Regions from separate parts of the Methylocystis heyeri genome, predicted to be linked through region 1. Evidence: predicted binding sites of a transcription regulator. Region 1 holds the regulator's gene; the other holds the start of a gene.
What was found. The regulator HrcA, encoded in region 1, represses chaperone genes, less so after heat shock. The targets are predictions, from matches to a motif close to GTTAGCACTCNCNNNNNGNGAGTGCTAAC.

Region 1 (15,016 bases):
CTCCGCGCTCGGTTTCCTCATGGTAGCTCGCGACGCAGACAGTATCGACCACCCTGATGCCGAGTTCGCGCGCGATCACTCCGGCGGGGAACAGGCCGCCGCGCGTCACCGCCGCAATGGCGGAAAAGCCGCCCCGGTTCGCGAGGCGGCCGGCCAGCGCGCGGGTGTCGGCATGGAAGGCGTCCCAGGAGAGCGCGAGAATCTTGCGGTTTTCCATCAGCACCCCGGGGGCCGGTCGTTGGTCTTTCCCGTGAGCATGGCTAGCACGGCTTCCTTGGCCAAGGCCAGTGGTTCGGAATCGCGTGAGCGCAGGACGATCTGATTGCGGACGCCGTCGCTGGAGAAATGCGGATAGGAGCCGATGCTCACCTGCGGCCACGCCTCCGCCAGCGCCCCCAGCTCCCTGGCGTAGCGCCCCTCGGGGATAGAACCCGCGTCGACGGTCTCCACCAGCACCCGCGCGCCGGTCCTGAGCTTCAGCGCCACCGCGTCGAGCATGGCCTGCATGATGACCGGCACGCCGGCCATGACGATCACATTGCCGATCATGAAGCCGGGCGCTTTCGATATGGCGTTTTCGATCAGCTCCGCGCCCAGAGGAATCCGCGCCATCCGTCGGCGCGCTTCGTTGAGCTGGTCGGGCCTTATCCGCTCCAGCAGCATGGCGATGGCGGCGGGGTTTTCCTCAATGCCGACGGCGAAAGCCTTCGCCATGGCGTCGGCGGTGATGTCGTCGTGGGTCGGCCCGATGCCTCCCGTCGTAAAGACGTAATCATAGCGGGCGCGCAGCGCATTTACGGCCCCGACGATTTCTTCCTCCAAGTCGGGAACAACCCTTATCTCGCGAAGATCGACCCCGACCCGAGCGAGATAATTCGCGATATAGTGGCTGTTGGCGTCCTGCGTGCGGCCGGAGAGTATCTCGTCCCCAATCACGAGAACCGCCGCCGTAACCTGTTCCTGCTGCGGCGCAGAGGTCATTTTTCTTTCCCCGGATCCAGTCGCGCGATCATATGCCGGCTGGAGCGCGGGGCAAGAGCCCCCGCGTTTGGACCAAATTGTGATTTGCGCCGCTTTTGCTGTAGCGTCTCGGGGCGAACAAAGACGTAGAACCGGCGTGCAGTCGCGCTATCTGATTGCACGCATGTTTCTTTCGAGGAGGAATCGATGAAAACGAGCACTGTTGGCCTGGTGGGCGCCGTGACGGCTTTGGCCGCCGGAGCGGTCGGGGCGGCCCAGGCAAAAGAAGTGGAAGAACTTTTTACGCCCCGCTCATATGCCGAGCTGTTGCAGCCTATTCCCAATGCGGTCGCGCTGCTCGACGCCGCCGACTCCTTGCACGCCTCGAAGTCCCAGGAGCGGGACGCCGAGATGCAGCTCGCCCAATATTATTATTATCCCCACCATCATCACCACCACCATCACCATTGGCGTTGGCGTCACCACCACCATCATCACCATCATCACTGGCGGCGCTACCATCACCACCACCATCACAATTATTATTGAGGTCGGGCGGAATGCGTTTCCTCGCCGCGCCGTGAAGGGTGGCGAGCGCCATGGGCGCCGGCCTACTGCTCGATCTGAAACCCTAGAAACGGCAAGGCGGGGGTGAGATTTTCGCCGAAATCGCGAAGGAACTTCGCGATATGCGCGCGCTCGGTAATCGAGAGGATTCCCGCCTTCTCGGCGCGCGTAAAACGAATGTTCTCGGCGTCGAGCTTGGCGAATGTGCCCGAGGGCAGGGCGGGAAACTCGATTTCGACGCCGCCGGCGTCGAGCAGCGCTTTGCGCGTCTTGCCGCCTTTCGCCTCGCCCTTCGCGTCGACGAAGCCGTACCAGAAAGGAAAATCCCCCGGCGGTTTTCCGTGTTTGAGATTGATGACCGCTACATGGTCGGCCCGGTCTCCCACGAGACTGAGCCAGCGGGCCACAGACTGCGCGGCGCCCACGTCCGGCGAAACGACATGGAACACCGTAAGCCGGTAGCCATGCGCCTCGAAAGCGTCGATGAGTCCGTCGAGCCCTTCGCCGCTGTCGACGATGCGGGTGAGATCGGCCAGCAGGCCTCCGGCGAGATCGTGGATATAGAGCGCTTCGCCCGTTTCGATCGAATCGAGCAGTATGTTGCGCTCATTCTCTGCGCGGCCGTTGTAATAGCCGACGCCGGCGACGGGATCCTGCTCGCGTTCGATAGCCCCGTTTTCGCCGCGCGTTCCGAGCACGCGCACCGTGGCGCCGACGCTGCCGTCAGCGTCGTAGGCGGCGACGCGTTTGCCCTTTGAGCGCAGATAATCCACCAGCGTTCGGGTGAACACGGATTTGCCGACGCCGCCCTTTTCATTGGCGATCATCGCGACGCGCTTTATCGTGTCCAGCGACGCGGGCGTCCGGAATCTTGTCGTTTTGGGGGCGGTCGCCATGCCGGTTGAACCTTTCCTGTCGGGCGCCTCGGGAAAACTCTTCGTTCGGCTCGTTGCGATGCTTGTCGTTCGAACGACTCCGTTCGGGCGAAAGGAGCGTTAGACGTCTTCGTCGAACCGATGGCCGAGAACATCGCTCGCCTGTCGCCTTCGCATCGGCATGGAGGGAGGAGCGGCAATGAGAAGCGACGCGCGCGCCGGTTCGGCGCGTTGCGTGACGCGCGGCGTCGGCGCCGGCGCAGAGGCGGCCTTCGTCTCGCGCGCAGTCGGAGCGGGCGGCGGCTTCTTCTTTTTGACAGGCCTGCGCGGCGCGAATTCGGCCATATATTTCATCAATGTACGTGCGGAGATTTCGAAGCCGTGCTCGCGCATGACCTCGGCGAGTTCCGCGCCGCTGTATCCCTTGGCGCGAAAGGCGAGCAGATCTGAACGCAATTGCGCGACCGCGGCCTTGAGCGGGCTGCGCGGAGTCGCCGCGCGTTTTTTCGGCGCCGCGCGCAAGGCGGAACGCAAGGCGAGAACCTTATCCTCGGGAGGCTTTTTCGCCGGCGGAGTCCTGGCCGTCATCATCGCTTTCTTCGCAGCTCTCCAAGCGCGCGAAACCGACCGCAACCGCCTCGGCGATTGCGTTGATTTTCCTTCGCGCACAACGCTTTATGCGTCAAGTGATGCGGCGGAAAGGCGGCATAATTAGGACCATTGCGGCGCGAATGGAAGGCTTCCTCGCGCAACTGTGGAAAGCGCGAGGCGCGCGCGAAAGCCCGCTGGCTTAGCGCTTTTTAATGGGTGCGGCCGAAGTCCGGCGCCGCGGTGTCCTGGCCCTGTTCCACAATGCCGCGTCTGATCGCACGGGTGCGGGTGAAAAGATCGAACAGACCTTGTCCGTCGCCCTTCTCGATCATGCTGCGCAGCGCATCGAGATCGGCGTTGAAGCGCGACAGCATTTCGAGCACGGCTTCCCGGTTGTTGAGGAAGATGTCTCGCCACATCGTGGGGTCGGAGGCCGCGATGCGGGTGAAGTCGCGAAAGCCGGAGGCGGAGAATTTGATGACCTCCGACTGCGTGACCTGTTCGAGATGCGCCGCCGTGCCGACGATATTGAAAGCAATCAGATGCGGCAGATGGCTCGTGACCGCGAGCGCGAGGTCGTGGTGCTCGGTCGTCATGGTTTCGACCTTGGCGCCGAGCCTTTTCCAGAATTCGGCCGTCGCCTCGACAGCGTCGCCTCCCGCCCTGGCGGGCGTGAGAATGCACCAGCGATTTTGAAACAGCGTCGCAAACCCCGCGTCGGGACCGGAATATTCCGTGCCGGCGAGCGGATGGGCGGGAATGAAATGCACGCCATGCGGCACATGCGGCGCGATCTGGGCGACGACCGAGCCCTTGACCGATCCGACGTCGGAGAGCACCGCGCCGGTTTCGAGATAGGGCGCGACCGTCTTTGCGACCGCGCCGATGACGCCGACCGGAACGCACAGTATAACGAGATCGGCGCCCTTCAAGGCGCGCTCCATATCGCCGCCGGCGTCGTCGGCTATGCCGAGCTCCCGCACCCGCGCCAGCACCTGCGGCGAGGCGTCGAGCGCGGAGATTTCCTGCACGGCCCTGGAAGCCCGCGCGGCCCTGGCGATCGACGAGCCGATGAGACCGAGGCCGATGAGGCAGAGTTTCTTGAAGAGCGGCTCGGTCAGGCTCATCTCGCGCCTTTCATAAAGTCCTTCAGCGCCGCTACCACGCGCTCATTGGCTTCATCAGGCCCGACGGTCAGGCGCAGAAACTGCGGCATTCCATAGGCGCCGATCGCGCGCAGGATGAGTCCGCGCCCGGTGAGATATTTATCGGCGTCGGCCGCGCGCAGGCCGTTCTGTTCAGGAAAACGGATGGCGATGAAGTTTCCCGCGCTCGGCAGCACGTCGAGGCCCAGCGCCGAGATGTTCTGCGAGAGCCACGGCAGCCATTTGGCGTTATGGGCCACGGCGGCGGCGATGTGCTCGCGGTCCTGCAGCGCCGCTATTCCGGCGGCGGAGGCGGGGCTCGAAACATTGAAGGGCGAGCGGATGCGCTCCAGCGCATCGATCACATGCTTCGGGCCGTAGCCCCAGCCGAGGCGCAGGCCCGCAAGGCCATAGATCTTCGAGAAGGTGCGGGTCATGACGACATTCTCGCGCGCCGAGGCCAGCGCGACGCCGGCCTCGTAATCCTCGGCCTGCACATATTCCGCATAGGCGGCGTCGAGCACCAGGAGCACCTGCGGCGGCAGGGCGTCGGCGAGTCGCGCGACTTCCCTCGCCGGAAGATAGGTTCCGGTGGGATTGTTGGGGTTGGCGAGAAAGACGATCTTGGTCTTCTCTGTCACCTGCTCCAGAATCGCGTCGACATTGGCGGTGTAATTGTCCTCCGGCGCGATTTTGGGCGTCGCGCCGGCGGCGATGATGACGATCTTATATTCGAGGAAGCCGTATTGGCTGTAGACGCCCTCGTCGCCTCGCCCGAGATAGGCGATCGCGAGCAGTTCGAGAATCTGGTCGGAGCCGGCTCCCGCGATGATGCGGGCGGGATCGAGGCCGTGGCGCTCGCCGATGGCCTGGCGCAGCAGGCTTGAAGAGCCTTCCGGATAATCGGCGATCTGCGGCGCGAGATCGCGCACCGCCTCCACTGCGCGGGGAGAGGGACCGAGCGGAGTCTCGTTGGCGGAGAGCTTATAGACGCGCGCGCCGCCGAGGACATGGGACGCCGCGCTCTTGCCGGGCACGTAAGCGTCGATGTTCATCAATTCGGCCCGTGGCGCGGGTCTGGTCATGGCGCAAAGTCCTGTTTGTGATTCTCGGATCGAAGTTGGGGAAATTCAGCTTTTCGGCGCAAAGACGCCGGCGCGGGCCTCGTTCATCTCGAAACGCGCGGCGTGGCCGCCCACGGATTCGACTCTCGCGCCCACGACTCCGGCGTTGGCGAGTTCGCGCACGAGGCCGCCTTCGCCGATGGCGGCGGGGGCCGCCACGAGCAGCGCATAGCCGCCGGATTTGGGAGCGCTGGCGAGGATCTCGCCCTGCGCCGCAGCGATGGCGGCGGGCGCGGCGTGGCTCCATTGCGCCAGCGAGACCGAATGAAGCGCGATGTCCTGCGGCCCCAGTTCGGCGGCAGGCTTCGCCACCACGAAGACGGGCAGTCCGGCGGGGTGATCGGGTCGTTCGACGAAGGGCAGGCGCGCGATGATCTTCGGAGCGGCGTCTCCGACGAGGCGCAGCCACCAGGCTCCGTCGCCGCTGCCGCCGGCCGAGCGCAGCACCCCGAGATCGCCGCCGGAGCGTTCCACCGCCTCGATCACCGCCACCGCCCCGTGATGCGGAACGTAAGGCACGGTGAAGCCGAAGTGAAAGCGCGCGCTGTCCCGCATTTGCGCGTCCCCGCCCGAGTCGTCGGCGTGAACGGAATAATGCGCCTGAACATAAGTGAAGGTGGAGACGATGATGCGCCAGATTCCTTCGACCGCGTCGAGCGGCAGCAGGCCCTGGTGGCGCTCGACCAGCGCACGCATCATCTGGGCTTCGCGGTCGGGGCGGAAGGCGCAGCCGCCGCCCTGCGCGCGCTTGACCTCGATCAGCCGGTCGATGATCTCGCCGCGCTGCATCAGCAGCTTGTGCATGGCGAGGTCGATACGGTCGATCTCACAGCGCAATTCGCTGAGCGTGTCGGTCGGGGTCTTGAACACGGTTGGATCTCTTTTGGGGCGCGCCGCTTTCGGAGCCTTGTCTTAGGGCAGGGGAGGCGCCGGCGCAATCTAGGCGACGCGCGGTTCCAGCGCGACGCGGAGCGTAAACCGTGGGCAAGCTTGCAAAAAAAGTGTGACTCCACGCATACTTAAGCTACTGCCCCACCTCTCGAATACGTCGATTGGAGCCGTCCAACATGATTTGTTCGCTGTTTTTCCGCGCGGTGTATGTCGCCTGCGCAATTTTCGCCGCTCACGCGGCTAGGGCGGAGGAAGCCGGGCCGTCGGCGAGTGTCGCAACCTCGACCAGGGCTGGCGCGGTCAGGCCAAAAGTCCCGACTACCGAGACCATTCTGCATTATTTTCAAGGCTCGGCCGCCAATGACGGGGCAACGCCGTATGTCGCCGGTCTGATCGCCGCGGATGACGGTTCGCTTTATGGCGCAACGGCCCAGGGCGGCGTGTGGGGCGGTTGCGCCGGGATGGGCTGTGGCGCGGTGTTCAAGCTCACGCCGCCGGCGTCGGGCGTCGGCCCCTGGACGGAGACAATTCTGTATCAATTCCCCCAAGCGCCGGGCGGTTGCAAGGGAGCTTATCCCGGCGAAATCGTGACGGATCGGAGCGGAGCGATTTACGGGATCGCCGAGGGCGGCGGCCAGATCCCGTGCAGCGTGGTCTATAAGCTCGCCCCGCCACAGGCCGGACAGGCCCAGTGGAGCATGACCGTCCTCGCCGCATGGACGGATACGATATATGGCCAAGACTACCCCCTCTATCTGGCGCTGGGACCGGACGGCGCGCTTTATGGCGTGGCGCAGAACGGCGGGTCCCATGGCTACGGCATGATCTACAAGGTGACGCCGAACGCCCATGGAAGCATCGACTGTTCCAGTCCGGCGGGCAGCAGTTCACGGAGATGCGGCGTCACCGTCCTTTATAATTTCACCGGAGGCGCGGACGGCGGCTCGCCTGCCGGGGGCCTCGTTTTCGACGCCTCGGGAGCGATCTATGGCTCCACCACTTTGGGCGGCGCCGTGAACTGCGGCTTGGGAGCGGCGCAGGGATGCGGCGCAGTGTTCAGATTGACGCCGCCGCCGCCGCCGACCAACTGCGGCGTCTGTGCTCCGGCGCAATGGGTTCTGACGTCGATCTACGGTTTCCAGGGCGGCCTGGCCAATGACGGCGCGGGACCGCAAGGCGATTTGATCATCGACTCTTCGGGCGCGCTCTATGGCGTGACCGCGAATGGAGGCCCCGCGAACCAGGGCACGGTGTTCAGGCTGACGCCGCCCGCGGCTGGTCAAACGCAGTGGAGCGAGGCCATCCTCTATTCTTTCCCGGTCACGCAAACCCACACGGCCCCCTATGGGTCCCGGCCGTTTGGCCGTCTGGTCTTCGACGCCAGCGGTAATTTGTACGGGACGACCGTTGGCGGCGGCAGGTGGGGCATGGGCGTCGCCTACATGCTGTCGCCGCCGCAGCAGGGCCCGGCGCAATGGAATGAAACCGTCCTGCATTCCTTCAATTCCACTGGAGGGCAAGACGGATCGACGCCTCTCGGCTTCGCCATCGGCAAGTCCGGAGCCCTGTACGGCATGACGATGCAAGGCGGCTCCTACGGCTGGGGTGAAGTCTTCAGCCTGAATTAACGGCCTCTTCGGAAAGGAAGCTTCGGCTCCGTACCGGGCGGGGTCGACGCCTTCGGACCCTCTCCCGTTCTCGCGCCGATGCGTTATTGTGGCGGGATGATAGCCATGCCGCCACGCATAACCCCCTCCAACCTTCCCCAGCTCGGCGACCGCTCACGGGAGATTTTCCGCCAGATCGTCGACAGCTACCTGGCTTCGGGCGAGCCGGTGGGCTCGCGCCACCTCTCTCGCCTGCTGCCGATGTCGCTCTCCCCGGCTTCGATCCGCAATGTGATGCAGGATCTGGAGGAGCTCGGCCTCGTCTACGCGCCTCATATCAGCGCCGGTCGCCTGCCCACCGAACTGGGCTTGCGCTTTTTTGTCGATTCGCTGCTCCAGGTCGGCGACCTCGAGGCAGAAGAGCGCGCCCAGATCAAGTCTCAGGTCGAGGCCGCCTCCAAGGACCGGGACCTCGAGGGCGTGCTGACGGAGGCCACCAGCCTGCTTTCGGGCCTTACCCGGGTCGCCGGCGTGGTCGTGGCCGGCAAGAACGACGCGCGCCTGAAGCAGATCGACTTCGTGCGGCTGGAGCCCGAGCGGGTGCTGGCCATTCTCGTCGCCGAGGACGGCGCGGTGGAGAACCGGGTTCTGCCGGTTCCCCGCGATTTGCCCGCTTCGGCGCTTGTCGAGGCCGAAAACTACCTCAACGCCAGAATCAAGGGACGCACGCTGGCGGAAGCGCGGGCGCAGGTCGAAGGGGCGCGCGCCGCCGCCCAGGCGGAGCTGGACACGCTGACCGCGCGGCTGGTCGATGCGGGGCTTGCGAGCTGGGGCGGATCGGGGCGCCAGCTCATCGTGCGCGGGCAGGCCCATCTGCTCGAAGACCTCACGGCCATGGAGGAGCTGGAGCGCATCCGCCTGCTGTTCGCCGATCTCGAGACCCAGACCGAGGTCATCGACCTCCTGGAGCGCGCCGAGGAGGGCGAGGGCGTGCGCATTTTCATCGGCTCCGAAAACAAGCTGTTTTCGCTGTCGGGCTCCTCGATGATCGCAGCCCCGCTGCGGGACGCCAATAGAAGGATCGTCGGCGCCCTCGGCGTCATCGGGCCGACGCGGCTCAATTACGCCCGCATCGTGCCGATGGTGGACTATACCGCGCGCGTGGTGATGCGGGTGGTGGGCGGCGGGTAATGTCTATGGCTTAGGTGAAGTCAAACTTTTTTGACGCGACCTATTGTCGCAGTCTGTGATCGGAGTATTATTCTCTCTGTCCGGGCCATCGGGGCCTGAGCATTCGAGTTCGGGGAGGATTTTCGCATGTCGATGGCAGTCCACCACAATTCCGAATTGGGCAAGGTCGCCCTCGCCATCATCGGCGTCGTCGCTTTCGTGATGGTCGCCTTGACTTGGGTGCCGGAACTCATGGCGCCGCAGGGCGGACCCGGCGGGTCGGATCCTGGAAGCACCGTCAGGATGATCCGTTGAGCCGGATGTAGACCGAGTCTTGTTTCAGCCGCGTCGGCATTTCCGGCGCGGCTTTTTTGTATGGATGAAATTTTGAGACAGGCCATTGCCTGCGCATGAGACTCCGCTAGCTGCCAATAGAGCCGCACGGTGCGGCGGATATAACGGTAACGAGGCTGTCCATGCCCCTTGCAGTCCACCACAATTCCGAAATCGGAAAAGTCCTGATGGCGATCATCGGCATCGTCGTCTTCGTCGTGATCGCCTTGACCTGGATTCCCGAATTGATCGCTCCCCAGGGCGGCACCGAGAGAGAGACCAATATGGGTCAAACGGTCAGGATGATCCGCTAATCCGGGTTTCACGCGCGGGATTATGGCTCCAGGGCCGATATTCTTACCAGTTTTTCTTTGCTTCCCGAGGCGTCATCCCCCCGACGCCCGCTCCTTGACCTGCGGCTCGGTTTCCCCGGGCCGCATTTTTTTTGCTTCCACTCCCGTTACCGCTCCTTCTCCCCGCGTTGGCGGTCGCGGCGCGGGGAGAGGGATCAGCTCACAAAAAGCTTTGCGGGTCGACGTCGACCTGCACGCGCACGCCGCCGCGCTCCTTGGGTCCCGCCGCCAGCATGTCGCGCAAAAAGCCCTGCAGATCGGCGCTGCGCGGGGCCTTGATCAGCAGGCGCCAGCGAAAGCGTCCGCGCACGAGCGCGATCGGCGCTTCGGCCGGGCCGAGCACGAGGATCTCGTTTTCCTCAGGGAGGCCGCCCAGCGCCGCGACGCGGTAACGCGGCGTCGGCGGCAGGCTTTGCGCCGCGCGCGCCAGCGCTCGCGCATGGCTTTCCGCGAGCGCGGACTCCTTCGCGGAAACGATCAGCGCCGCGAGCCGGCCGAAGGGCGGCAGTCCCGCGCGTTCGCGCAGCGCGATCTCCTGAGCGTAAAAAGCCTCGGCGTCGCCCGAAAGCAGCGCACGGATCACCGGATGCTCGGGCTGAAAGGTCTGGAGCAGGGCCCTGCCGGGCTTGTCGCCGCGTCCGGCGCGGCCGGTCACCTGAGCGAGCAGTTGGAATGTGCGCTCGGCCGCACGCGGGTCGCCGCTGCCGAGGCCGAGATCGGCGTCGACCACGCCGACGAGCGTCAGATAGGGGAAATTATGGCCCTTGGCGACGAGCTGGGTGCCGATCACGATGTCGAAGGCGCCGCTCGCGATCTCTTCGATCTCGCGCCGCAGCCGTTCCGCGCCGCCGGGAAAATCGGACGACAACACCAGCGTGCGGGCGTCGGGAAAGAGCATAGCCGCCTCCTCGGCCAGTCTTTCGACGCCCGGTCCGCAGGCGGTGAGGGAATCCTCCGCCTCGCATTCGGGGCAGGCGTCGGGCCGGCGCTCCATATGGCCGCAATGGTGGCAGACCAGCGCGCGGCGGAAGCGGTGCTCCACCAGCCAGGCGTCGCAATTGCGGCAGCGGAACCTGTGGCCGCAATGGCGGCACAAAGTGAGCGGAGCATAGCCGCGCCGATTGAGGAAAAGCAGCGCCTGTTCGCCCCGAGCGACGGTTTCGCCCACCGCCATAGCGAGTCGCGGCGCGATCCAGCGATGCTTGTCCGGGCCTGCGACGCGCATGTCTATGGCGTCGAGCGCCGGCATCGGCCGGGCGCCGGCGCGCGCGTCGAGATGCAGCCGGACATAGCGGCCGCTGGCGGCGTTGACTCGCGTCTCGATCGAAGGCGTGGCGGAGGCGAGCACGATCGCCGCTTGCTCGATGCGCGCGCGCACCACGGCCATATCGCGCGCATGATAAGAGACCACCTCGTCCTGCTTGTAGGCGCCTTCATGTTCTTCGTCGACCACGATGAGACGCAGGTCGCAAAAGGGAAGAAACAGCGCCGACCGCGCGCCGACGACGACCTTGACCTCGCCTTCCGCGGCAGCGCGCCAGATGCGCGCGCGCCTGCGCGGCGTGACGCCGGAGTGCCATTCCGCCGGCGGCGCGCCGAAGCGCGCGGCGAAGCGCTCCAGGAACTGCTTGGTCAGCGCGATTTCCGGCATCATGACCAGCGCCTGTCCGCCGTTTTGCAGAGCGGCGGCGATGGCCTCGAAATAGACTTCGGTCTTGCCGGAGCCGGTGACGCCTTCGAGCAGGAAAGGCCGATAGCCGCGGGCGAAAACCGCTTCCCTGAGGGCCTCGGCCGCCTCAGCCTGCCTGGGCTCCAGCCTGGGCGCGCCGAACAAGGCGTCGAGCGGCTCGGCGACGGGCGCGGGGGGCGCCGTCACGGTTTCGAGCGCCCCTTCGTCGACGAGGGCGTCGATGACGCCGCCGGAGCAGGAGGCGGCCTCCATCAGCGCCTTTTTGGCGAAGGTCATGCCGCCCTCGGCGGTTTTCAGCACGCGCGCCCTGGTTTGAGTGGGGCGTTGAGGCTGCTTGCCTGTGGTGCGGTAGAGCAGGCGGGGCGCGTCCGGGGCGGCGTCCTCGGCGGCGCGGGTGGCGAGGCGAAGCGCCATGCCGCGCGGGGTCAGGGTCCAGCGCGCCAGCCAATCGAGAAAATCCCGCATGCGTTGCGAGAGCGGCGGCCGGTCGTAGCGCGAAATCACGCTCTTGAGATTGCCGATCGCTGCCGGCGCCGGCGCCGCTTCCCAAACGACGCCATAGGCGTCGCGCGCGCCCAGCGGAACCTTCACGCTGTCTCCGGGCGCGAGATCGAGGCCCGGCGGCGCGAAATAGCTATAGGTCTGATCCACCGCCACCGGCAGCAGAACCTCGACGATCTTCGCTCCGCCGCCCGTGTCGCTCATGGCCTGCGGTTTAGCACGGCGGAATCGCGAGCGGCGAGGGTGGTTGCGATACTATTTCGCGGCCTTGAGCTGTCCGAGCGCCTTGGTCGCCTGGGTGGCGCCCTTGTGCAAAATGCTCGGCCAATGGCTGCCGTCGACGATTCTGCGACCGTGACGCAGATAGAGGATGGCTTTCTTTATGTGCATGTTGGGGTGGGCTTTTTGCGCCATCACCGCATGATCGATCGCGTTGTCGATATGCTGGATGAAGGACGAGCCGTGGTGGGGCTCGGTGCCGTAATGGATCGCCTTTTGGGTTTCGGCGATCGCCATGTCGAGATGGCTTTGCTGCGGCTGGGCGGAGGCTGGCGCGGCGAGCAAGGCGAGAGCCAAGCCTATGGAAGTCAAATAGCGACGGAAATTCATGACGGCCTTCCTCGCAAAAAAGGGGTCTTGAGAAACCCGGTCGGCCAGCCCCGTCAAAATAGCTAGTTCGACGCCGCGCCGGGGAAAGCTGCGGCGCGCCGCTTGACGTTCTCGCCCCGGCTCCCTATCCCATGAGAGCCAGCCGGCCGGATGACCGCTGCCGCAAGGGAGAGGAAAGTCCGGGCTCCACGGAGACACGGCGCCGGATAATGTCCGGCGGGGGCGACCCCAGGGAAAGCGCCACAGAAATCGAACCGCCGCGCAGGACGCGGTAAGGGTGAAAAGGTGCGGTAAGAGCGCACCGCTCGGACGGCAACGTCCGAGGCATGGCAAGCCCCGCCGGGAGCAAGACCGAATAGGGGCGACAGAGGGCGCAAGCCTTCAGCCCGTCTCCGGGCCCGTCGCCCGGGTTGGTCGCCAGAGGCGGCCGGCAACGGCCGTCCCAGATGAATGGTCGTCACGCGAGGCCTGAGGGAAACCTTGCCTCGCCATACAAAACCCGGCTTACAGGCCGGCTGGCTCTTTTCACGTCGAAATTTGGCCCGGCGGCGCGGGCGGATACCCTCTCCCCGCGGTGCGCGGGGAGAGGGTTAGGGTGAGGGGCTTGGGGCTTTTTTCAATCACGCTCCAATGCGGCTAGAATCGTATCGCAGACGCTTTCGAGAGATTGAGAAACGTCAATGTTGTTGATCCGCAGGACGCGGTAGCCGGCTTCCTCGAGGAACGTAGTGCGCCGGGCGTCATAGGCGATTTCTTCGTCGCTGGAGTGAGTCGCGCCGTCGACCTCGACAATCAGCTTGCGCTCCCGACATACGAAATCACCGAAATAGGGGCCGATCGGATGCTGCCGCACGAATTTCCAGCCTGCTAACTGGCGGCCGCGCAATCTGCGCCAGAGCTTTTCTTCGGCCTGCGTCTGGTAGGCGCGCAGATCACGGCTTCGATTGCGCTCGAACAGACGGATTCCGCGCAAGCGTTTTCCTCTCGCTCTTTTTACCCCGGCCCCTCACCCTAACCCTCTCCCCGCGGTGCGCGGGGAGAGGGGACTGGGTTGCGCCCTCACTTCACGCTGGCGTCCACCTCTTGCGTCTGCGCCGGGGCCTTTCCCTTCTCCCAGGGCCGTTCCAGCACAAGGACCAGTTTGGCCTGACCCGAAGCCAGCGCGATCACGGACCATTTATGGACGCCGGGGGCGCCGACGATCGGCGGGGCGCCGGGTTTCTGCTGGGGAGGCGAGAAGCCGAGATCGTCGAGCCGGACCACGCCGGCGTTCTGGCTCTTATCCGGATCCAGGCGCCAGACATAGCCGGTGGTGGGGTTCTCCTGCAGCGTGAATCCGGCGGTCTCTCCAGGCGCGAGTTTGATCGAAATCGATTCGGCCAGGGCCGGGGCGGCCAGCAGGGCCAGAGCCAAACCTGTTCGCAACGGTTTGAATTTCCCCATTTCTGCGCCCTCCGGCGGTCTCTCGAACCGATTCATTCTCGAAATCCTGTAAACCCGGTCTTAACACTAACAAAGCTTAATGGAACATGGTTGCCGAATTGGCGCGGCGGCGGCCGTTTCCGTTTCGACGCCCCTGGCTTTAATCTTGCCCCTGACCGCCCCGCCGCTATCCGGGTTCCAAGCCCCGCCCTCGCCGGGACGCCGCGCGCTTGTTCCGCGCGCGCTCGATGGACGGGCGCTCCGTCGTTGCGAGCATATGGCGAAGCGATGGAGACGGTCGAAGCCTCGTCCAGCGCCGGGAGCCGGGATTACATTCTCCTCGAGGAGCAGTTTCATGAACGGCGCCGACGCCCGCCATGTTCCGGTGCTGATGCGCGAAGCGGTTGCGGCGCTGGCGCCTCGCGACGGGGGACGCTATCTCGACGGCACCTTCGGCGCCGGCGGCTATACGCGCGCCATACTGGAAATCCCGGGAACGCGTGTCCTCGCTCTCGACCGCGACCCCACCGCAATCCGGGAGGGCGGCGCCCTGGTCGCGCAGAGCGGGGGCCGTCTCATCCTCGCGGAAGCGCGTTTCTCCGAACTGGAGGAAATCGCGGAGGCCAGGGGCTTCTTGCCGCTCGATGGCGCGGTTTTCGACATCGGCGTCTCCTCCATGCAATTCGATCAGGCGGAGAGGGGATTTTCCTTCCGCAGCGACGGGCCGCTCGACATGAGGATGGAGGGCCAGGGCCGTAGCGCCGCCGACATCGTCAACGAGGCGGACGAGGAAGACCTCGCCGATATCCTCTACTACTATGGCGAAGAGCGCGCTTCCCGCCGCATCGCCCGGGCCATTGTTCACGACCGCCAGAGCACGCCTTTCACGACGACGCGGCAGCTCGCCTCGATGATCGAGCGCGTCGCCCCGGGCCGGCCCGGCGACATTCATCCGGCCACCAGAAGCTTCCAGGCCCTGCGGATTGCGGTGAACGACGAACTCGGCGAGCTCGTCGCCGCCCTTCACGCCGCCGAGCGCGCGCTGTGCGAGGGGGGCGTTCTGGCCGTGGTGACTTTCCATTCGCTCGAAGACCGCATCGTGAAGCTCTTCTTCAGCGAGCGGGGCGGGCGCGGGGAAACCGGTTCGCGCCGGCTGCCCGGCGAGCGCGCGCCGCCGG
Region 2 (15,016 bases), 1.0 Mb from region 1:
AAAGACGCCGTCCCTCCCCCAGCCATGTTCGTCGTCCCCGACGAGCCGACGCGACGCATCCGACGACAAAGTCGTTTTTCCCGTGCCCGAAAGGCCGAAGAACAGCGCGGAGCCTTCGGCTCCCGAATTGGCCGCGCAGTGCATCGGGAGGACGCCGCGCCCGGGAAGCAGGAAATTCAGATAGCCGAACACGGCCTTCTTTATTTCGCCGGCGTAGGCGGTGCCGGCGATGAGAGCCGTTCTTCGACTGACGTCGACGGCGATCACGGTGTTCGACCGGCAGCCGTGGCGCTCGGGATTCGCTTTGAAGGAAGGCAGCGCAATCACGGTGAAATCGGGGGAAAAGCCGTCGAGTTCCTCCTTGCGGGGCCGGATGAGGAGGTTGCGGATGAACAGGGAATGCCAAGCATATTCCGTATAGACCCTGACATTGAGACGCCAGGAGGGATCGGCGCAGGCCTGGAGGTCCTGTTCAAAGAGCGGAACGCCTTTCGCGAATTCCACCATATCGGCGTAGAGCGCCGCGAACTGGTCGCTGGTCAGGGACTTGTTGTTCTCCCACCAGACCGACCGGTCGGTCGCCTCGTCGCGCACGATGAATTTATCCTGCGGCGCCCGGGCGGTATGCACTCCGGTCATCACAGCCAGAGCGCCGCCGCTGCTGATCCGGGCTTCGCCCCCGCGCAGGGCCAGTTCATAGAGCGCCGGAGCATCCAGGTTGCGCAGCAGACGCTGCGACGCGATCGCGCCCGTTCGACAGGCAGCCTCTTCATCACGCACTTTTTTTCCCGTCGGTCGTTTTCTCGTTGGCCGCAAGAGTCTTGCTCGTCCGGCGCGGCGAGGGTCCAGTCTTCGGCGATATGATGAGGCCATTCGCCGCCGCAAACAGAAGAACTAGAGGAGGCGCATAAGGCGGCAAGACTGCATCAACCCGGCGAGAAGCTCTCGCCGCTCTCGCGAATCCCCTCAAACCGAAAGGACCGAAATTTCCGGCCTCCTGCGACCGCGCTTGTCGAGGACGGCGCGGCGAAGCAATGATGCGAAATCCGCTCGATCGGAGCGGAGTTTCTTATTCGTTCGCCGCAAAAATCGACGCCCGTCGGCGATTTTTGCGGCGGTCGTTTCCGCGGATCGGAAGCGATCTCGCGGAGGCCGTATGAAGCAATGGAGAGAACCCATGAAGGCTGTCGCGATTTACGGCTATGGCGGCGTCGAAAAACTGCAATGCTGCGATTTGGCCCGCCCCAGGCCCAAGCCGGGGGAAATGCTCATCCGCGTGCGCGCTGTGGCGGTCAATCCGCTGGATTGGAAGATCGGAGAAGGACAGCTGCGGCTCTTTCTCCGCAATGCTTTTCCATATGTCCCGGGCAGCGACGTCGCCGGCGAGGTCGTCGAAGTCGGCTCTTCCGACAGCGGGTTCAACCCCGGCGACGAGGCGGTCGCTTTTCTCGATCCGAAAAAGGGCGGCGGCTACGCCGAATTCGCCCTGTGCAAAACGAGCGCGGCCGCAAGCAAACCTGCGTCTGTCGGTTTTGCGGAAGCCTCGACCTTGCCGATCGCCGGCTGCACTGCGCTCCAGACATTGAGAGACCTCGGCGCGATCAAGGAAGGCGGGTCGGTTCTCATACTCGGCGCAGCCGGCGGCGTAGGGCATTTCGCGGTCCAGATCGCAAAGGCCCTCGGCGCCAGGGTGACGGCTTCCTGCAGCGCCGCTCATGTCGATTTCGTGAAGGGGCTGGGCGCAGACGTGACGCTGGACCGCGAGCGCGACGGGGCCGAGGCGCTGCGCCATCGTTACGATTTGATTTTCGACACGCCATCGAAGAGTTCTTTTTCGCATTGCCGCGACGCGCTCAATCCCGGCGGCGCCTATGTGGCCACGCTGCCGTCGGCCAATCTCGCATTCTGGATGGCCGCTCAATCGATCATTGGAGCTTTTGCGCCCGCGCCCAGGGCGCGCCTCGTCATGGTGCGTCCGACGCGAGCGGATCTGGAATTTCTGCTCGCATTGACCGCGAGCGGAAAGCTCCGGCCGGTCCTCGGCGAGCGCTTCCCTCTCGAACAAGCGAAAGCGGCGCAAGAGCTGAGCCGGGAAGGCCATATGCAGGGTAAGATCGTCCTCGAGCCAAAATATTCCTGATGGGCGCGTCGGCGCATGGAGGACAGCGGCGCGCCGCACGCTATCTGATACGGCTTCCGCGACATCGCTTCGCAATCCGCGGAAGCGACCGATCAGCATGTCGGCCGGGGAAAATAGGAGGAAAATATGAAACGGTCAGCCGCCGCCTTCCTCTTAGCTGGGGCCGCAGCCTGGGCCCTGCCCGCGCTCGCCGAAACGATCGACGTCCACAAGGCCTTTCTTCCCAACGAGATCGACTGGTCGGCGGCCCCGCCCGCCCTGCCGGCGGGAGCCGAGTCGGCGACGCTCTATGGCGATCCGCAAAAGCCGGGCGTCTTCGCGATGCGGCTGAAGCTGACGAAGGGATACAAGATTCCTCCGCACATGCATAAGGCTCTGGAACTGGTGACGGTGATCTCCGGCCAGGTCAGGCTCGGTCTCGGCCAGGCGGCCGACCTCGCGAGCGTCGAAACCTTGCCGGCGGGAGGCTTCTCCTCCATGCCGCCGGGCGTCGTTCATTATGTGCTGGTCGATCAGGACGCCGTGGTGCAGGTCGAAGGCGTGGGCCCGTTCGATGTGGAATATCCGAACCCCAAGGACGATCCCCGCCTCAACCGGAGCCTGCGCGCCCCCGAGTAGAACGCGGTCTGGGCCGCGGCGGATCGCCCCGATCAGGCAGGCGCAAAATTGAGCTCCAGCCTATGGAAGGCTGGCGCGTCTCTATCTAGCTTAGCTTTCATCGGCAGCCGCCGGCCGCCTGAAATCGATGTCGAAAAAATGGCCATGTCCGCTCGGCCGGAGGAAACCCCGGCGCCCGAGGAGCCCGCGACGCGCGAGGCCGCCGGCGCGCGATTGGAGTTCCGCCTTTCGCTCGCCGAACAATCGCAGCTGGCCGCCGCTCTGAGGATTGCCGGGCTGGCCTATCCGTCGCCCCTGCCCCAGGACGTGATCGACTTCCTTTTCTCGGCGGTTTGTTTCGCTGCGGCGGTCTCCCGGCTCGACCGCGCCGACGACAAGGAATCCGAGACCACATGTTACGAGCGGTTGGCCGACCTCAAGAGGAAACTCAACGAGGTCACTTTACAGCGCGCGCTCTCATAGATTTCCGAGTTAAGGATAGCTGTTAATCTCCTTTGCTTACCATTTTCCAGGAAAACAGTTTGGCGCCGGAGCCAAGCAGTATAACTTGTTCCTGTCCCGCCTTTTTACTCAGACATAAACTGATCTTATGAGTGTTACGCTCATGCGGGATTTAATATCTGCCATGAAACCTTACGAGCTGCTCTTCAACGAACCGTCGGACATTATCGTCGCGGGCAGGTTGAGAGCGGCGCAGTTTTCTTCGATCATCAGTATGACGCCATGGCTCATGCTAGCCAATATTTGTAATGCGTCCGCTTTATTGATCGGCTTTTGGGGAACTCCTCGTCTCATGGAGGCGATATTCTGGACCGCTTCGATATTTCTGGTCGCAGGATTCGTTTATATCTCTCACCGAACCCGCTCTTCACGCGCATTGAAGAAGCCGCACTCGAAAATTCGGGCGGTAATGAACGCTTTCGGCCTCGGAACCTGCTGGGCGGCGCTGCCCATCTTCTTCTTTCAGCAGTCAGCCCCCGGCTTGCAGACTTTGATAGCGTGCCTCAGCGCAGGAACGCTCTGCGGCGGCGCGCTGGCGCTGGCGAGCATTCCGGCGGCGGCGCTCTCCTTCGCGACCCCGATCGTCGCGGCGTCTCTCACGACTTTGCTCATGTCCGGCCAAAAGGACCATCTGCTGACGGCGGCGGTGCTGTTCGTCTACGCCGCCGCGCTGATCGCCGGCGTATTCGTCTACAGTGAAGACCTCAAAAATCGGGTCATGCTCCAGATCGGCGCCGAAGAGGAAGCGCGCCTGCGCGTCGCGAAACTCCAGGGTTCCGGCATTCGCATCGTCGGCGAGATCACCTCGAGCATCGTGCACGAGGTCAATCAGCCGCTTTCCGCGGCGACGCTGTATCTTCACACGGCGCTCAAGCTGCTTCGCCTCGATCCCCGCCATCGCAAGGCCGATCCCGAGAGCGTCATCGAACAGGCGCTGGCGCAAATCGGCAAAGCCAGCCAGATCATCGGACGGCTGCGCAATTTCTTCACGGGCCAGGCCTCCGATGTGGCCGCGCTGCATCTTCATCCGCTGATCGAAGAAACATGCCGCCAGTTCGAGGCGGCGGCGGCGAGATCGAAAATCGTTCTGGAGCTTCGCCTGGAAGCGGAAAGCGACATCATATACGCCGACAGTGTGCATATAAGCCAGGCGCTCACCAATCTGATCGACAACGCCGTCGACGCGACGGCGCTAAGCCCGCTGCGGCGCATCGTCGTTTCGACCTCTCTGACGAGCGATCGTCGCATGAGGACGGAAGTCCGCGATTCAGGTCCCGGCGTCCCCGCCGCGCTCGCCGGCGCGTTGTTTACGCCTTTCTGCACGACCAAGAAGGAGAGAGTGGGAATCGGCCTGGCCGTTTCCCGCTCGATCATCGAGGCCCATGACGGAAAAATTTGGCTCGAGCCGGCCGACGAAGGGGGAGCGGCCTTCTGTTTCGTTCTCCCTCTGGCGTCGACAGACGCCGGGCAAAAAGGTTAGCCTCGGCGCCGGAGATCAAAACCGCTTCGCTCTTTTCGGGGAACGCGCACTCATGCGTCTGCTGGTGATTTTTGCGGCCTGGGCGCCGGACGACGGGGAAAACTCGCAAAAATGGCTGGCCTGGTACGAAAATATCCTCGCCGAGCGCTTCCCCGGCGACGACAAGATCGTGGCGGCGAATTGGGGGTCGGCGGATTGCGTCGAGCGACGCCTCGAGGGCCTGCCCGGGATTTTGGAGTTCGGCCGGGTTCCCGAGGAGCTCCATGTCAATTCCGACGCCGCGCCGTTTCAACTGGGGCTGAGCCTCGCTCGGGAAATTCTCCCCGATTACGACTATGTGCTCTTCGCGCATACCAAAGGCGTCAGCTATGCTTTCGAGAGCATCGAAAATTGGCGAAACGACGTTTCGAAGACGGTGTTCGACCGCCGCCTCGTGTCGGATTTCATCCAAACCGCGCCGCCGAGCCTGATCGCGGATAGAGGCCATATGGTCACCGGGGCGGACTCGATCAAAACCTTTCGCGCTAGGACGGGCGCGATGGGCTTCGTCCTGCCGTTCTTCTTCGGCGCCACGATGACGGTCTATTACGCGCCTGCGCGCCTCGTGGCCGAGTTGATCGAACGCATGCCGGGCGAATTCCTGTCCAAAAACCTCCTCAGCCAGGGCATGACCCGATATATGTTCGAATCGGCGACGCCGAGCCTGTTGACGATGCTGGACGCGAAGCCCGCCTTCCTTTGCGGCCCGCGCTTCAACGAGAGACTGAACCCTCATGTCTCCTATGATTTCGATCCGCGGCACAATTCCGCGCTGGTGATGAGGGAGTTTGAAAAAAGAGAAGCCGAAGGGGAGGCTTATCAGCAAATTCCAGTCCCCTATGTCTTCGGCGCTGCGGAAGACGTTTATAGATCGAACGTCGCCTTCAAGCTGACGTGAGGGCGACGAACCGGGGCTGGGGAACCGTAGCGACGACCGGCGCCAAAAGCGTCATCGCCGCCGGCGATCCAAGAGGCCGCCAAAGGCTGGAAAAGCATCCATCACTGAAAGCCCGCACTGCAAAGGTTCCAACTGGCATTCGGCGAGGAAAGAGTCTCCCTCGCCGAGCTTTGAGCAAACCGCTGCGGCACAGTTCGATGTGCAGTCTCACCAGCGCCGCATTCAGGCTGCCGATGTAGTGAGAAGCAACTGCCCTTCAGAATTTAACTCAGGATCAGCACGAACAATGCAAAACGATGGGTTTGCTTTCCTCAAAAATAAAAATCGAACTCTAGCCGGTTGGCCACTTAGAGGCTGGTAGCACTCGAATCTTAGACTATAGGTTCCTGGCGGCACCTCAAGCAACGAACTATCAGATATACTTCCAATCTCAATGACGCCATCGTTAGGCGCCTCGAACGGCACCTCTATTACCCTGATCGCATCAGCTGGTTGCTCGCCTTCTATGGTGTCAACTATTACAGTCACGAGATGCGGACCACTTTCAGCAATGGTACGGAATGCCGCACTCCCCGGTCTCCACGAAAACCCCTGAGCAACATGCGCACTGGTCCACTGATTGAACGGACCTTCTGTCGAGTGGTCGAAAACAGTCACCTGCGAATATGAGACAAGAATGGGGAATTCTACGGAACTAATCATGGGACAACCTTGATTTGAACCTGTGAGCCATCGGGGAACGAGGAAAGTAGTCCCCCCTCGCTGAGCTCCGGGCAAACCGCTGCAAAACAGTTCGATTTGCAGTCTCACAAAATCAGAGTTGTCACACCCCACGCTCTGAAGATGCTGGCACATAGCCGAGCGCGCCATGTATTAGTCATCCAACAATGTCGCGGCCGCGGGACGCAAACTCAAGTGTCATCCGCATCTATTCATATATCCGTGACGCATATAAAATATCAGCTATCGTTTTCCATGTAGGAGACACAGGGACAGCTTGTCCCGTGTTAATGTAGTAATTATCCATTGCTCTTATCCAATCCTCCATTGCTGCCAGGAATTTCTCGAGGGTAGGATTCTCCCATCTTTCGGGGTTGACCTCGAAATCGCGGCGCAACTCGCCCACAAACTCTGCGAGATCTTCTTTAGTTTTTATTGTAGATATTCTAGACGACAGTTCCATATCGTGTCCTTTATTCAACCGTTCCACCTTTAAGACAAATAATGCACCCGTAATTTGTTGTTGTTAGTTTCCATCCTTCTGCGATAATTTCTTCGGTAGTAGCCGGTATAGCGTTGACTCGGGTTCCTGCCAGCTGCGTTGCCAACAACCGTCTATTATCGAGGGTGAAAGTTAGACCACCTTGTTGAAAAGTCCGTATTGGCGGTAGTTCAACCGGCGACATCGTCCCTGCTCTGAGCGCGTCGACGGTCGTTTGCAAGGAAGCCCCATCACGAAACGTTGCGCTAACGCTACTCTGGGTAAACCGAATGGCGCTGCCGTCGATAAGGCCCGCCATTCTTTCTGCGGTCCCAGTAGCCTTGGCGAAGTTTCCAAGTATGCCGAAGACGGCGGCGCCGGGTACATCACCGATCGACATTTGCACGCCGGGGTCGCAAAAGGCGCCGCAGGCATTGAGAATCCCACCGACCGCATTCGGAACCGTGGTCCCAAAATAATGCTGAGGCGAAGAGAACATATCGCCAAACGCACTTTGCACGCCGCTCACGAAGCCGGGGCCGTCGGCGGAGGTCCCGAACGGGTCGATCAGGCTTACCGGATTGTTCCCGGCATAGACATAGGTGTTGACGCCGCCGCCGAGGCCGATCGGGTCGCTTTCGATATAGCGCCCGGAGGTCGGGTCGTAGTCGCGGGCGCCGTTGTAGTTCAGCCCGGTCTCGCCGTCGGCGAATTGACCCGGAAAGCGAAGGTTGAACCCAACTGCGCCCGTGGGGTTTCTCGGCGTTCCATTGCCGAACGGATCGGGATCGAACGACCACAGGATCATGGGCGTCGCCGGCGATTGGGGCGTCGGGCCGATCAGCGCCATCGCCCCATTCAGATGGTCGGGCGCGATAAAATAGGGCGATTGATTGGGGAAAATCTCGGCGATCGGCATGTCGCCGAGCCAGACGATCTCCCGAACCAGCGTGCCGGCGGCGTTATAACCGCCGATCAAATGGCCCGATATGTCATAGGCGAAATAGGTCGCCGGCTGGCCGCCGGTGCTCTTGCTCACTCTCTGGCCGAGGCCGTCGACGCCGTAGCTGGTGGAAATCGCTCCGACCGTCGCCTGCGCGAGACGGTTCTTGGCGTCATAGGCGAAAGCGTAGCTCGCCCCCGGCGTCGTAGTGGTCCGTCAAGCCGCAGTTTGCTCCCCCCGCGCACCTTGACAGCGCACAACCCGGCGCCTATCTGTCCTGCATCTTGCTGGCACTCTATTCGCGCGAGTGCCAGCAGGACTTCTTCAATCCCTTTGGCGGGGTCCGCAGCAGCGGGCGCCGCGGCGCAAAAAAGGAACATCGCAACATGGCATTCCGTCCTCTGCATGACCGGGTCGTGGTCAAGCGCCTTGAAGGCGAGGAAAAGACCAAGGGCGGCATCATCATCCCGGACAGCGCCAAGGAAAAGCCCCAGGAAGGCAAAGTGGTCTCGGTCGGCCCCGGCGCGCGCGACGAGTCCGGCAAGCTGGTTCCCCTCGACGTGAAGGCCGGCGACCGCGTGCTGTTCGGCAAATGGTCCGGCACCGAGGTCAAGGTCGACGGCGAAGACCTTCTGATCATGAAGGAAAGCGACATCCTCGGGATCGTCGACTGAGAATTCATTGGCGCGGAAGCCTAAAGCGGCTTTCGCGAGTCAATTTTTGATCTAGCGCGATTTTCTGTTTCTCGTCCGATCCGGCGGGCGGAAGGCGCGCTAATCCCCGCCAACACAGCCTGGACAGACTGTCCCACGGAGTTAGCTAAATGGCTGCTAAAGATATTCGTTTCTCCACCGACGCGCGCGATCGCATCCTGCGCGGCGTCGAGACCCTCGCCAATGCGGTGAAGGTCACGCTCGGCCCCAAGGGCCGCAACGTCGTCATCGAAAAGTCCTTCGGCGCCCCGCGCATCACCAAGGACGGCGTGACCGTCGCCAAGGAAATCGAGCTTGCCGACAAGTTCGAGAACCTCGGCGCCCAGCTGGTTCGTGAAGTCGCCTCCAAGCAGAACGACCAGGCCGGCGACGGCACCACCACCGCCACGGTTCTCGCCGCCGCCATCGCCAAGGAAGGCGCCAAGGCGGTCGCGGCCGGCCTCAACCCGCTCGACCTGAAGCGCGGCATCGACCTCGCGGTCGAGGCGGTGATCCAGCACCTCAAGACCAACTCCAAGAAGGTCACCTCCAACGACGAGATCGCCCAGGTCGGCACCATCTCGGCCAATGGCGACAGCTTCATCGGCCAGGAAATCGCCAAGGCGGTGCAGAAGGTCGGCAATGAAGGCGTGATCACGGTCGAGGAGGCCAAGAGCCTCGACACCGAGACCGTCATCGTCGAGGGCCTGCAGTTCGACCGCGGCTATCTCTCGCCCTACTTCATCACCAACGCCGAGCGTCTCGTCGCCGAGCTCGAGGACCCCTATATCCTCATCCACGAGAAGAAGCTCTCGACCCTGCAGCCCCTGCTCCCGATCCTGGAAGCCGTGGTTCAGACCGGCAAGCCGCTGCTGATCGTCGCTGAGGACGTCGAAGGCGAAGCCCTCGCCACCCTCGTCGTCAACAAGCTGCGCGGCGGCCTCAAGATCGCCGCTGTGAAGGCTCCGGGCTTCGGCGACCGCCGCAAGGCCATGCTGGAAGACATCGCCATCCTGACCGGCGGCGAGCTGATCGCCGAAGACCTCGGCATCAAGCTCGAGAACGTCACCCTGGCTCAGCTCGGCCGCGCCAAGCGCATCAAGATCGACAAGGAGACCACCACCGTCATCGACGGCGCTGGCGCCAAGGCCGATATCGAAGCGCGCGTCTCCCAGATCAAGAAGCAGATCGAAGAGACCACCTCCGACTATGATCGTGAGAAGCTCCAGGAGCGTCTCGCCAAGCTCGCGGGCGGCGTCGCGGTGATCCGCGTCGGCGGCGCGACCGAAGTCGAGGTCAAGGAGAAGAAGGACCGCGTCGACGACGCGCTGAACGCCACCCGCGCCGCGGTTGAAGAAGGCATCTCGCCCGGCGGCGGCGTCGCCCTGCTGCGCGCCATCGCTGCGCTCGACGGCGTTCACACCGCCAACACCGATCAGAAGACCGGCGTCGAGATCGTCCGCAAGGCGATCCAGGCCCCGGCTCGCCAGATCGTCGACAACGCCGGCGGCGACGGCGCGGTCGTGGTCGGCAAGCTGCTCGAAGCCAGCGAATATGGCTATGGCTACGACGCCCAGAACGGCGTCTATGGCGATCTCGTCAAGACCGGCATCATCGACCCCACCAAGGTCGTCCGCACTGCTCTGCAGGATGCGGCCTCCATCGCCGGCCTGATCGTCACCACCGAGGCGACCATCACCGAGCAGCCGAAGAAAGACGCTCCGGCTCTGCCGGGCGGTCACGGCGGCATGGGCGGCATGGACTTCTAATCCCGCTCGAACGAGCGAGAAATCAGGCCCCGGGCGAAAACGCCCGGGGTTTTTTTATTGCTTGACGATGTTCTCTATACGTTCTAGATTCGCCATATTACCACCAGGGGTTGTCCTTATGGACGGAACTGAATTTGCCGCCGCGCGCGGCTACCGTCTCGAACCGCCGGGGCATCCTCAAGGCGCAAGCTGCGGCGCCGAGGGGCCTTCGCTCGGGCCGATCCCTTTGCTGGCTAAAACCGCAACCGGTTTCGAGCCGCGGCCCCTGGCTGAGCTAAACCGCGTGCTCTCCTTTGTTTTTGCACGGGAAATCGACTGTGCCGGCCTGATCCCGGGATTGACGAGCGTCGCTTGCGCGCTCGATTCCGGCGATCTCGCTCTCGCCATGATAACCACCACCCATCTGCGCCTTCCCTATCTCAGCGAAGAGGAAGCGCGGCGGGCGGCGAGCGTTTCGGCGCTGAACAAGGCCAGTCCCGACGACCCTGAACATCCGGGATGGCCGGCCGGGACGCCCGGAGGCTGCGGCGGGCGGTTCCGGCCGAAGGACGAAGCCGGCGACGAAACCCAGAGCGGACGGAAGCAGAAGACCGAAGAGGCTTTGGAGCGACGCGCTCAAAGGGCGTTTATCCGTCAACTCTTGCGCAAGGCGCTCTCGGCGCGCGCCGCCAGCATCCTCGGCGAGGCGGCAGCAAATGCGATTCCAGGATTGAACGTCCCCGCGGACATCGCGCTTGCGGCGCAAATCGTCGAGGCGGCCGCCGAATTCGCGGCGTTGAAACGCGACGCCGACGCAGCGCTCGAATTCGTGAAATACGGGCCCTACAATCTCGAAGACCTTTTCGTGGATAAGGAAGAGCGCTCCTTCTCGACCTATGCGGAATTCAAAAAATTCGACGTCGAGAAAGTCTATGGAGAGGCTGACGAGGGGTTCCAGTATCACCACCTGATCCTGCAATCGAATTCGGAAGGAATTTCGTCAGGCGCAATACATTCGAGCCGGACCATCATTCGAATTCCGACGCTGCTGCATGAGGAAATCAACGGAGAATATGAGCGCAAGGACAAGACCACCGGCCAGTCCTTGCGGCAGGCATTGAAGGGATGTCCGGCGAACGAACAATATGACGAAGGCCTGAAAGTCCTGCGACGGGTTGGGATAATCGAATAGGAGTAAAAGATGCCCGCCAAGAAAAGAAGCCCATTCGCGTGGATTATCATCGAACGCTTCAGGCAGTCGGCCAAGGTGGCCGATTTTGGATATCAGCAGGAAGATCACGCCATGCAGCTCGCAGGGCTCCGCGCCGTCGACCGCGCGGCAAAGCAGCTCGACTTGGTCTGCGGACCCGACGGCCGGTTGGAGCTCGTCCCTCTGCTCGATGATCCAGATTTGAGCGTCGCCGTCTTCGCCGCGGGATATTTGGTCAAACGCATGCCGGAGCGCGCCCTGGCGGTGCTCAACGACATCGAACAGCGCGGCCATGTGGAGGTACGCATGACCGCGGGGAGTATTTTGCGGCGATACAAAAAGGGAGAACTGGATATGTGACTCAGCGGGGAGAACCGTAAAAAATCTCTATCGCCGCCGGCGATTTTTGGGCAGCCGCTTGCGGCGCTCATCTAGCACGAACGCTCGCGTCGCAGTGAAATCTCCTCATAACCATCCATCCGTTTCACATAATCGAAGACGACGGCCTCGTAGCGCTTCACGACCACATCAGCCGGAGCAATCTTGCGGACGGCCTCCAGCAGCTCTTGCGAAACTTGAAGAGGGTAGCTCGCCAACTGAAAAACGCGTCCCTCGGCGGAACGCGCCAATCCGTTCCTGGCCAGATCGAACCAGCTTGCGCAGGCGTATTCGCCCGCCGCAAAAAAGACGATGAGAGCGCCCCGATTGTACGCCGTCTCGTCGGCGTGCCTGGTCCTCAAAGAATCGGCGAGCGCAACTTCGCTGATTGCAGGCCAGGGAAATCTTTGCGATGCAGACCCCGGCCAGGGCGCAACTTCGACGCCCTTGGCGTCAGCGCGAAAAACAACGGCGCCGTCCTCGGCGAGCCAGCTTTTGGCCGTTTCGGCGAGGCGCCTCCAGACCGCTAGGCCGGCGGTGAGGAAAACGAAACAAAAAGGCGCGATGAAAAGCGAAGGCGCTCGATCGGCCCCGAGGGCGTAAAACCCTATCGCAAAGGCAATGCAAGCCGCTCCCAAAGCGAGGCCGAACGCGAAGGCGCCCCATTTCTCTCGAAAAACGACGACCTCTTCATGGGTTCGTCGCAGCCCCAGCTTCATGAAGCCCTCTCGCTATCCCCCGCTATTTTGGCGAGGCGTCCGATGAGCGTAGCATGGGGACGGACGAGCCGCCTCGGGCGCGATGGCCTTCGGCTCGATGAGGCTCCAGGCCTTCGCAGCCGCCTATGCTTGGATAAGCTCCGGAAAGCGCAGGGGGAGCAAGGCCTTGGCGCATTCCCGAAGCGGCGCGGACTTAGCGGGCGCAGCACATTTTGTCGCGCCCCGAAGCCCGCTCGACAGCCAAGCGGCTGTTGCAGGACGGGTCAAGCTCGGCTAGCATCCGCGCCAGTCAGCGCCTTGGGCCAGAGCGCCCGAAGCTACTAGAAAACTGGCTGGGGGAAACGAATGAGCAGCACGGACGCCATGGGCGATTTCAACGAACATCTCAAAACCTACAAAGGTTTCCTGAATCTCCTCACCTACAGCGCAGCGGGGACGGTAGCGTTGCTGGTGATCCTCTTCTTCTCACTGGCGCGCTAAACGCCAACCACCCAAGGCAGCACCGTCTTGGGAAACCATGACGGAACGAAGAGCCACGGCGCTATCGGAGTCCGTCATGCGCATTGCCGTACCTGCCGAAACCGACAAATCCGAATTCCGCGTCGCCGCAACCCCGGAAACAGTCAAGAAATTCATTGGTCTCGGAGCCGACATCGCCGTTCAGGCGGGGGCCGGCGCCGCTTCCGGATTTTCGGACGCCGATTATGCGGCCGCGGGCGCGAAGATCGGCGCCTCCGCGCAGGAGACGCTGACCGCCGCGGATATCGTCCTGCGGGTTCGACGCCCCGCGGCCTCCGAAGTCGACGGAGCCCGGCCCGGGGCCGCGGTCGTCGCGATGCTCGATCCTTTCGGCCATGAGCGCGAACTCGCGGAACTCGCCGGCGCCGGCGTCACCGCCTTCGCCATGGAGCTGATGCCGCGCATATCCCGCGCGCAATCCATGGACGTCCTTTCCTCACAGGCGAATATCGCCGGCTATCGCGCCGTCATCGACGCCGCCGCCGAATACGGCCGCGCGTTGCCGATGATGATGACGCCCGCCGGCGCGGTCCCCGCCGCCAAGGTCTTCATAATGGGCGTCGGGGTCGCGGGCCTTCAGGCCATCGCCACGGCGAAGCGCCTCGGCGCGATCGTGACGGCGACGGACGTGCGTCCCGCCACCAAGGAACAGGTCGAGTCGCTCGGCGCCAAATTCGTCGCCGTCGAGAACGAGGAGTTCAAACAGGCGGAGACGACGGGCGGCTACGCCAAGGAGATGTCCGCGGAATACAGGGCCGCGCAGGCGGAGCTGATCAGCGCCCATATCGCAAAGCAGGACATCGTCATAACCACCGCGCTCATTCCCGGACGCCCTGCCCCGCGGCTGATTTCCGCCGCGCAGTTGCGTTCCCTGCGGCAGGGCTCGGTGATCGTCGACCTCGCCGCGGAACGGGGCGGCAACTGCGAATTGACGAGGCCCGGCGAGACCGTGGTCGTCGACGGCGTCAAGATCGTGGGCGCTCTCAACCTCGCCGGACGCCTCCCGGCGACCGCCTCCAGCCTCTACGCCAGGAACCTGCTCGCTTTCGTGGAGACGCTGGTCTCGAAGGAAAGCGGAGGGCTCTCGATCAATTGGGACGACGAGCTGGCCAAGGCCACATGCCTCACCCGCGACGGCGCGGTGGTCGATCCGCGCTTCCAGCCGAAAGCCTGAAAAAACCGAAGCTATTCCAAACGAGGGGCTGAGAAATGGCCAACGACTCGACGCAGCAATTGCTTGAAAGGGCGCAAGCCGCCGCAGAGGCCGCGCGCCATCTCGCGGAGCAGACCCAGCACTTTTCCGAACAGCTGGCCCAGACCGCCGCGGCGGCCGCCGCCCACGGCCTCGGCGGCGGCGCGATCGATCCCGTCGTCTTCCGGCTCGCGATCTTCGCCCTCGCCGTGTTCGTGGGCTATTATGTGGTCTGGGCGGTTACGCCGGCGCTGCATACGCCGCTGATGTCCGTCACCAACGCGATTTCCTCTGTGATCGTGGTCGGCGCGCTGCTTTCGGTCGGGGTCGAAGCGTCCACGGCTTCCGACGACGGCGCCGGATGGGCGCGCTGGTTCGGTTTTCTGGCCCTCATTCTCGCAAGCGTGAACATTTTCGGCGGCTTCCTGGTCACCGAACGCATGTTGGCGATGTACAAGAAGAAGGGCTGAAGGCAATGAGCGCCAATCTTACAGCCCTGCTTTATCTCGCGGCCGGAATATTGTTCATCCTGGCCCTTCGCGGACTGTCCTCTCCGGCCACTTCCCGGCAGGGCAACCGCTACGGAATGATCGGCATGGCGATCGCCGTGGCGACGACGCTCCTGCTTCATCTGCCGACCCTCTGGGGCCTCACTCTGATCCTGATCGGCGCCGCGATCGGCGGCGGCGTGGGCGCGACCGTCGCCCAGCGCATCGAAATGACCAAGATGCCGCAGCT

Region 2: the regulator HrcA is predicted to act here: its motif matches at 8,107-8,135, upstream of groES (co-chaperone GroES).

The regions. Positions count from the first base shown of each region.
Region 1 covers NZ_CP046052.1:1,838,273-1,853,288, reverse strand. The annotation lists gene gpt (xanthine phosphoribosyltransferase) at 1-217, opposite strand, end outside; gene H2LOC_RS08380 (competence/damage-inducible protein A) at 217-981, opposite strand; gene H2LOC_RS08375 (hypothetical protein) at 1,168-1,509, shown strand; gene H2LOC_RS08370 (nucleotide-binding protein) at 1,572-2,423, opposite strand; gene H2LOC_RS08365 (hypothetical protein) at 2,523-2,990, opposite strand; gene H2LOC_RS08360 (prephenate/arogenate dehydrogenase family protein) at 3,203-4,120, opposite strand; gene hisC (histidinol-phosphate transaminase) at 4,117-5,223, opposite strand; gene H2LOC_RS08350 (chorismate mutase) at 5,269-6,132, opposite strand; gene H2LOC_RS08345 (choice-of-anchor tandem repeat GloVer-containing protein) at 6,330-7,781, shown strand; gene hrcA (heat-inducible transcriptional repressor HrcA) at 7,887-8,951, shown strand; gene H2LOC_RS21530 (hypothetical protein) at 9,078-9,245, shown strand; gene H2LOC_RS21525 (hypothetical protein) at 9,407-9,577, shown strand; gene H2LOC_RS08330 (primosomal protein N') at 9,777-12,011, opposite strand; gene H2LOC_RS08325 (small metal-binding protein SmbP) at 12,063-12,416, opposite strand; RNA gene rnpB (RNase P RNA component class A) at 12,555-12,939, shown strand; gene H2LOC_RS08315 (endonuclease domain-containing protein) at 13,033-13,389, opposite strand; gene H2LOC_RS08310 (protease inhibitor I42 family protein) at 13,476-13,895, opposite strand; gene rsmH (16S rRNA (cytosine(1402)-N(4))-methyltransferase RsmH) at 14,194-15,016, shown strand, end outside.
Region 2 covers NZ_CP046052.1:2,882,067-2,897,082, forward strand. The annotation lists gene H2LOC_RS13125 (phosphoenolpyruvate carboxykinase) at 1-873, opposite strand, end outside; gene H2LOC_RS13130 (NAD(P)-dependent alcohol dehydrogenase) at 1,178-2,140, shown strand; gene H2LOC_RS13135 (cupin domain-containing protein) at 2,267-2,758, shown strand; gene H2LOC_RS13140 (hypothetical protein) at 2,897-3,220, shown strand; gene H2LOC_RS13145 (sensor histidine kinase) at 3,348-4,739, shown strand; gene H2LOC_RS13150 (hypothetical protein) at 4,792-5,676, shown strand; gene comJ (competence protein ComJ) at 5,899-6,546, opposite strand; gene H2LOC_RS22110 (DUF7660 family protein) at 6,605-6,859, opposite strand; gene H2LOC_RS21950 (RHS repeat-associated core domain-containing protein) at 6,870-7,916, opposite strand; gene groES (co-chaperone GroES) at 8,207-8,494, shown strand; gene groL (chaperonin GroEL) at 8,644-10,281, shown strand; gene H2LOC_RS13175 (hypothetical protein) at 10,400-11,452, shown strand; gene H2LOC_RS13180 (hypothetical protein) at 11,462-11,830, shown strand; gene H2LOC_RS13185 (hypothetical protein) at 11,902-12,567, opposite strand; gene H2LOC_RS13190 (aa3-type cytochrome c oxidase subunit IV) at 12,913-13,047, shown strand; gene H2LOC_RS13195 (Re/Si-specific NAD(P)(+) transhydrogenase subunit alpha) at 13,124-14,260, shown strand; gene H2LOC_RS13200 (NAD(P) transhydrogenase subunit alpha part 2) at 14,296-14,748, shown strand; gene H2LOC_RS13205 (NAD(P)(+) transhydrogenase (Re/Si-specific) subunit beta) at 14,754-15,016, shown strand, end outside.